2 regions of the Ferrovibrio terrae genome follow, and region 2 is predicted to be linked to the other one. Evidence: predicted binding sites of a transcription regulator. Region 2 holds the regulator's gene; the other holds the start of a gene.
What was found. Region 2 encodes HrcA, which represses chaperone genes, less so after heat shock. Its sites were predicted from a motif close to GTTAGCACTCNCCNNNGGNGAGTGCTAAC; they were not measured.

Region 1: groES (co-chaperone GroES) is a predicted target of HrcA. The motif match lies at 2,319-2,347, and genes of this name have one in related genera.

What each region holds. Positions count from the first base shown of each region.
Region 1 is NZ_CP041636.1:1,605,247-1,608,811, reverse strand. Features, by position in the region: gene FNB15_RS07860 (LysR family transcriptional regulator) at 1-130, opposite strand, end outside; gene groL (chaperonin GroEL) at 223-1,878, opposite strand; gene groES (co-chaperone GroES) at 1,924-2,235, opposite strand; gene FNB15_RS07845 (PaaI family thioesterase) at 2,483-2,887, shown strand; gene FNB15_RS07840 (alanine racemase) at 2,901-3,565, shown strand, end outside.
Region 2 is NZ_CP041636.1:2,314,466-2,318,030, forward strand. Features, by position in the region: gene FNB15_RS11250 (sensor histidine kinase) at 1-313, opposite strand, end outside; gene grpE (nucleotide exchange factor GrpE) at 470-1,159, opposite strand; gene hrcA (heat-inducible transcriptional repressor HrcA) at 1,252-2,289, opposite strand; gene FNB15_RS11265 (transporter substrate-binding domain-containing protein) at 2,430-3,233, opposite strand; gene FNB15_RS11270 (TspO/MBR family protein) at 3,311-3,565, opposite strand, start outside.

The DNA of each region.
Region 1 (3,565 bases), 710 kb from region 2:
CATTTTCCAGGTTGCGCACCCGGTCGCTGATCACCGATTTGGCCACCGCCAGCCGCGCGCCGGCCGCAGTGAAGCTGCCAGCCTTCACCACTTCGAGAAATGCGAGGATGTCTTCGTGGCGATGGGTCATGGCGCGACTGTAGAGGACGGGCCGACAACGAAAAAGGCCCGGTGTTTCCACCGGGCCTTCTCGTATCAGTGCAGGACTGATGGGCTGTGGACTTAGAAGTCCATGCCACCCATGCCGCCCATGCCACCCATGCCGCCCGGGGCGCCGCCGCCGGCCGCACCCTTGGGCTCCGGACGATCGGCAACCATGGCTTCGGTGGTGATCAGCAGGCCAGCGACCGAAGCCGCGCCCTGCAGGGCCACACGCACGACCTTGGTCGGGTCGATCACGCCGGCCTTGACCAGGTCGGTGTATTCTTCGGTCTGGGCGTTGAAGCCCCAGCTGGTGTCCTTCGACTCCAGCAGCTTGCCGGCCACCACGGCGCCGTCAACGCCGGCATTCTCGGCGATCTGACGGACCGGAGCCTGCAGGGCGCGGCGGATGATTTCCACGCCATGCTTCTGGTCGGCATTGTCGACCTTGACCTTGTCGATGGCGCGCACCGAGTACAGCAGCGCAGTGCCGCCGCCCGGAACGATGCCTTCTTCGACCGCGGCGCGGGTCGCATGCAGCGCGTCATCAACGCGATCCTTGCGCTCCTTCACCTCGATCTCGCTGGCGCCGCCAACCTTGATCACGGCAACGCCACCGGCCAGCTTGGCCAGACGCTCCTGCAGCTTCTCACGGTCGTAGTCCGAGGTGGTTTCCTCGATCTGCGCCTTGATCTGGCCCACGCGAGCCTGGATGTCCTTGTTCTTGCCGGCGCCGGCAACGATCGTGGTGTTTTCCTTGTCGATCGTGACCTTCTTGGCGGTGCCGAGCATGGCGAGCGTGACGCTCTCCAGCTTGATGCCGAGATCTTCCGAGATCAGCTGACCACCGGTCAGGATCGCGATGTCTTCCAGCATGGCCTTGCGGCGATCGCCGAAGCCCGGCGCCTTGACGGCGGCGACCTTCAGGCCACCGCGCAGCTTGTTCACCACCAGCGTGGCAAGGGCTTCGCCCTCGACATCTTCGGCGACGATCAGCAGCGGACGGCCGGTCTGCACGACGGCTTCGAGAACCGGCAGCATGGCCTGGAGACCCGACAGCTTCTTCTCATGGAGAAGAATGTAGGGGTTTTCCATGTCGCAGATCATCTTCTCTGCGTTGGTGATGAAATACGGCGAGAGATAGCCGCGGTCGAACTGCATGCCTTCGACGACGTCCAGCTCGGTCTCGAGGCTCTTGGCCTCTTCCACCGTGATGACGCCCTCGTTGCCGACCTTTTCCATCGCCTTGGCAATCATGTTGCCAATTTCGGTGTCGCCGTTGGCGGAGATGGTGCCGACCTGGGCGATTTCCTTGGTGCCCGAGATCTTCTTCGAGCGGCTCTTCAGGTCTTCGACGATCTTCTCGACGGCGAGGTCGATGCCGCGCTTCAGATCCATCGGGTTCATGCCGGCGGCAACGGCCTTGCCGCCTTCGCGCACGATGGCCTGGGCCAGCACGGTGGCGGTGGTGGTGCCGTCGCCGGCCTGGTCGTTCGCCTTCGAGGCCACTTCGCGCACCATCTGGGCGCCCATGTTCTCGAACTTGTCGGCCAGCTCGATTTCCTTCGCGACCGTCACACCGTCCTTGGTGATGCGCGGGGCGCCGAACGACTTGTCGAGCACGACGTTGCGGCCCTTCGGACCGAGGGTAACCTTGACGGCATCGGCGAGGATATCGACGCCGCGCAGCATCTTGCCGCGCGCATCAGCGCCGAAACGGACATCTTTAGCAGCCATAGCTGTATCTCCTTAAAGACTATCTGGACTGGTGAGAGTCGCTGATTACTTGGACTTCTTCGAAGGCGTGCCTTCGATGATGCCCATGATGTCGGACTCCTTCATGATCAGGAGCTCCTGGCCATCGAGCTTCACTTCAGTGCCCGACCACTTGCCGAACAGCACGCGGTCGCCGGCCTTCACATCGAGCGGCTGAACCTTGCCGTTTTCATCGCGGGCGCCGGCGCCGACGGCGACGATCTCGCCCTGCATCGGCTTTTCCTTGGCGCTGTCGGGGATAATGATGCCACCGGCGGTGCGCTCTTCTTCTGCAACGCGCTTAACCACCACGCGATCATGCAGCGGACGAAACTTCATGCGATCCTCCTAGATTGTTCTGTCGCATTGGGAAATCTGAAAACCCTTGGAAATCAGCGATTTATCGCCATGCCCCGCGGATTGTTAGCACTCTCGGTCGGAGAGCGCCAGACACTTAAGCAGCCTGCCCGCCCCCGTCAAGGGAGGGCTGCCCGGATTCCGCCACATTTTTTCACCGGCCCGTCTCGCAGAGAGGCCGGGATTCCGTCTAAGCTGCTGCCCTGATTAAGAAAATCTGGAGGATCCGATGACGGACCTGCCCCCATCGCTTTCTGCCCTGCCATTTGCCGAACTGATGGGCCTGAAGATTACCTCGGTGACGCCGGAGAAGGTGACCGCCGAACTGCCGGTCAGAGCCGAGCTGTGCACCGTGCCGGCGATCCTGCATGGCGGCGCGGTGATGGCTTTCGCCGACACACTGGGCGCGGTGGCCACCGTGGCCAACCTGGCGCCGGGCCATTCCACCACCACGATCGAGAGCAAGACCAACTTCTTCGCCGCCATTCCCGCCGGCGAGACCGCGCAGGCCGAGACCACGCCGCTGCACCGGGGCAAGACCACGATGGTGTGGCAGACGCGGATCACCCGCGCCGACGGCAAGCTGGCCGCGATCGTGACGCAGACCCAGCTCGTGCTGGCACCGCGCAAATAGAGAAGACAAATCGATGACCCGCACTTTGAACGACCTGCCCACGCCTGTCCTGATCCTCGACCGCAGCCGGCTGCTGGCCAATGTGGCCCGCATGCAGGCGCGGGCGAAACAACTCGGCGTCACACTGCGTCCGCACCTGAAGACAGCGAAATCGGTGATGGTGGCCGAACTCGCCGTCGGCAAGAGCGGTCCGATCACGGTGTCGACGCTCGCCGAGGCCGAGTATTTCGCCAAGGCGGGTTTCCGCGACATCACTTACGCCGTGCCGATGGCGCCGCAGAAGCTGGACCAGGTCGGTGCACTGATCAAAAGCGGCGTCGACCTCAAGTTCATCACCGACCATCCGGCGGTGGCGCAGGCCGCGGCCGAAGCCGGCCAGCGGCTCGGCGTCACCTTCCGCGCGCTGATCAAGATCGACTGCGGCCTGGGCCGCGCCGGCATCGCGCCCGACTCCGATATCCTGCTGCCGCTGGCCCAGAAACTTTCCGGGGCGCTCTCTCAGCCCGGCGTCGAACTGGCCGGCGTGCTGACCCATGCCGGACATTCCTACGGCGCGACAAGCCTGGCCGAGATCGAACGCATCGCCGAAGACGAACGCGTGGCGGTGGTGCAGGCTGCCACCCGCCTGCGCGCGGCCGGCTTTGCCTGCCCGATCGTGTCGGTCGGGTCGACGCCCAC
Region 2 (3,565 bases):
GTTCGTCGGCGATCAGGCTTTCCAGTCGGTCGACGCTGATGCTGGCATCCACAATGAGCGGCGCGCGGTCCATCAGCGCCGAGACCGGCTTCTTGGCATACAGCGCGCGGCCATAGTCGCGCGAAAGCTGGGTGATCAGGTCGTAGCGGTTGATCAGGCCGACGGGGCGGGCATCCTGCACCACCGCCAGGGCTGCCAGATCGGGGTCGGACTGGAAGCGGAGATCGACGTCCTCGCAACGCATGCTGCTGTGGACCGGCGGCAGGGCTACGGCAACGGTGCCGATGGTCTCGAGCGCCTCGGAAGTCATCATGTCCAACGGTCGATCCCCAGCCTCTGCCTGCGGGGCGACTATCGGCGAACCAGATTGCGGTTTTTTGACAAAGCCGGATGTTTGCGGCGAATTGTCGAGGCGAGTGACGCCAGCGACAATTCGCGCAGATTTAGCGGCGAACTCGCGCCGGCTGAATCAAGCCTTGGTGTTGATCGACTGGCCGGGCTGGATTTCCGGCGCCGGACCGCCCTTCGACACGCCGACCATGGCGGCGCGCAGCAGGCGGCCATGCTGCATGTAGCCGGCCGCGATCACCTGCACCACCATGCCGGCGGGCTGGGTCGGATCCTGCACCTCGAACATCGCCTGATGCTGGTTGGGATCGAAACGCTGGCCCTTCGGATCGATCCGCGTGATGCCATGGCGTTCGAACACCGACAGCAGCTCGCGCTCGGTCGCCTCGATGCCGATCACCAGGTTGCGCACCGGCTCGCTGGCGTCGGCCTCGGATTTCGGCAGGGTCTCAATCGCGCGGCGCAGATTGTCGGCCACGGTCAGCACGTCTTTCGAGAATTTGGCGGCGCCGTATTTCAGCGCGTCTTCCTTCTCGCGCTCCATGCGCTTGCGCAGGTTCTCGCTCTCGGCGGCGGTGCGCAGCAGGCGGTCTTTCAGTTCGGCGATCTCGGCCTGGGCTTTCGCGAGCGGATCGTTGGCGGCCGGCTGCTCGGGCACGGCGTCGGGCTTCGGCGTCAGCTGCGGTGCGTCCGGCGCGGGCGCGGCCGGATGCGACGGCTGGTGGCCGGACTGCTGCCCGGATTGCTGCCCGGTGCCCGGATTGAGGGGTGCGGTATTGAGGGTCGGTTCGATACGGTCGTTCTGGCTCATCGGGGTCTCTCTGCGCGCCCTGTCTGTTACGGGCCTGCATATACGGACGGCAGCACGGAAATGAAAGGGGGAAGGGTTAAGTTCCCCGGAAATTAGCCAATAAGCCTGCCAACCACTTGGGCGGTGAAATCCACCATCGGTACGACGCGGGCATAATTCATGCGCGTCGGCCCGATCACGCCGATGGCGCCGACGATGGCCTGATGCTGGTTCTGCAGCGGCGCCACGATCAACGAACAGCCGGCGCGGCGGAACAGCGTATTCTCCGAACCGATGAAAATGCGCACGCCCTCGCCGCCCTGGGTCAGGTCGAGCAGGCGCAGCATCTCCTCTGAATTCTCCAGCTCTTCCATCAGATTGCGGATGCGTTCCAGGTCGGCCATCGCCGCCACGTCGTCCAGCAGGTTGGTGCTGCCACGCACAATAAGAGTCCCGCGATTGGCTTCGGCGCCGCCCCAGACGGCCAGGCCGGCTTCCACCACGCGCGCGGCAAGCTGATCGAGCTCGGCCTTGCGCTGCTGCAGCTCGTGCAGGATCTCGGTACGCGCCACCGCCATGGTGCGGCCCTTGAGGCGCTGCGACAGGAACTCGCCGGCCTCGGCCAGCGCGCTGTCGGTCAGGCCGGCCGGCATGTCGAGCATGCGGTTTTCCACCTGGCCGGATTCCGACACCATCACCACCAGCGCCTTGCCCGGCGACAGCGGCACGAATTCGACATGGCGCAGCGGCGCATCCACCTTCGGCGCGACGACCAGCCCGGCATGGCCCGACAGGCCCGACAGCACGCCGGTGGCTTCCTTCAGCACGTCCTGGAAGCCGCGGCCCGAGGCGGCGCAGCGGCCTTCGATCGAGCTGCGCTCGTCCTGCGTCAGGTCGCCGACCTGCAGCAGACCATCGACGAACAGCCGCAACCCGCTTTCGGTCGGCAGTCGGCCGGCCGAGGTGTGCGGCGCATAGAGCAGTCCGGCCTCTTCCAGATCGGCCATGGTGTTGCGGATGCTCGCCGGCGACAGCCGGTGTTCCAGCTTCTTGGAGATGAAGCGCGACCCGACCGGCTCGCCGGTCGTCATATAGGTCTCGACCACTAGCCGCAGGATGTCGCGGCTGCGCTGGCTCATTTCCTGGATCATGCCACCAGACTTAAGAAGGTGGCGGGGTCCAGTCAATGCCGCAGGTGTTCCTTACGGCTTCATGCCGGCCAGAGGATTGCTTTGCCCGGCATGAGGCTACGGCTCATGCCGGCCAGAGGATTGTTTTGCCCGGCATGAGGCTACGGCTTCATGCCGGGCGGCGCGACCTGCGACGCGGTCAGCCCCATGGCATCCAGCGACCTGCGGATGCTGCCATTGGCCTTCTGTTCCTCGACAAAGGCGCTGACCCAGGCGAGCGCCGCCGCCTTGCCGCGCGGCACCGCCACCGAGGTGGTGGAGTTCAGGAAACCGCCATCCAGCACGCGCGAGCCCGGCAGCTTGTCGCGCAGGCCGAGCAGCGACTCCCGCGACAGCCCGATGGCCTCGGCATTACCGGCCTTCACCAGCGCCACCGCATCGTCCACGCCGCGCACATGGGTGATCTTCGCCTGTTTGAAATGCGCCGCCGCCGCGCGCGCCGTGGCGGTGCCTTCCACGCCGGCGATGCGGATATCGGGCCGGTCGACCTCGGCCAGCGTCTTTGCGCTCACCTTGTCCGACACCAGCAGCGTGCTCTGCAGCAGATGATAGGGCGTGCCGAAATCGACGAGTTTCGCGCGGGCCGCGTCATGCGGCATGAAGGTGACGTCCCAGGCATCGTTGTCGCCGGCCGCCGTGATTTCGCCAGTGGAGGCATAGGCCACGAACTGCACCGGCTTGCCGAGTTTGGCGGCCAGCGCATGGCCCAGATCGACCGTCACGCCCCGGTACTGCCCGTTTGAATCTTTGACAGCATAAAGCGCGGAGGGCGCCGGCGAGATCGCGATGGCGACGCGGACGCTGCCTTTCGGTGCGAGCTCGTTCAGGGGAGCGGTCTGTGCCATGGCTTCAGACCCCGTCAGAACTGCGGCTACCGTCACGGCCCGCATCAGCATGCTGCGCATTGTTTCCTCCTGCTTTTGTGGCGGGAAGTCTAGCGCAGCAACGGGCCAGCGGCGATCACACAGTTGCGATGGCGCGGCTAATTCAGCTGCCAGATCGCAAAGGTCAGATATGCCGCGAAGCTGACCCAGAGCAGATAAGGGGTCAGCAGCAGCGCCGCGATGCGGTCATGCCGCGCGAAGGTGACGATGCAGGCGACGATCGCCAGCCACAGCAGGCCGATCTCGGCCAGCGCCCAGCCGATCATCTGCTGGCCGAAGAACAGCCACGACCAGCCGAGATTCAGCACCAGTTGCAGCGCGAACAGCAGCAGCGCGGCGCGCGCCTGGTTCAG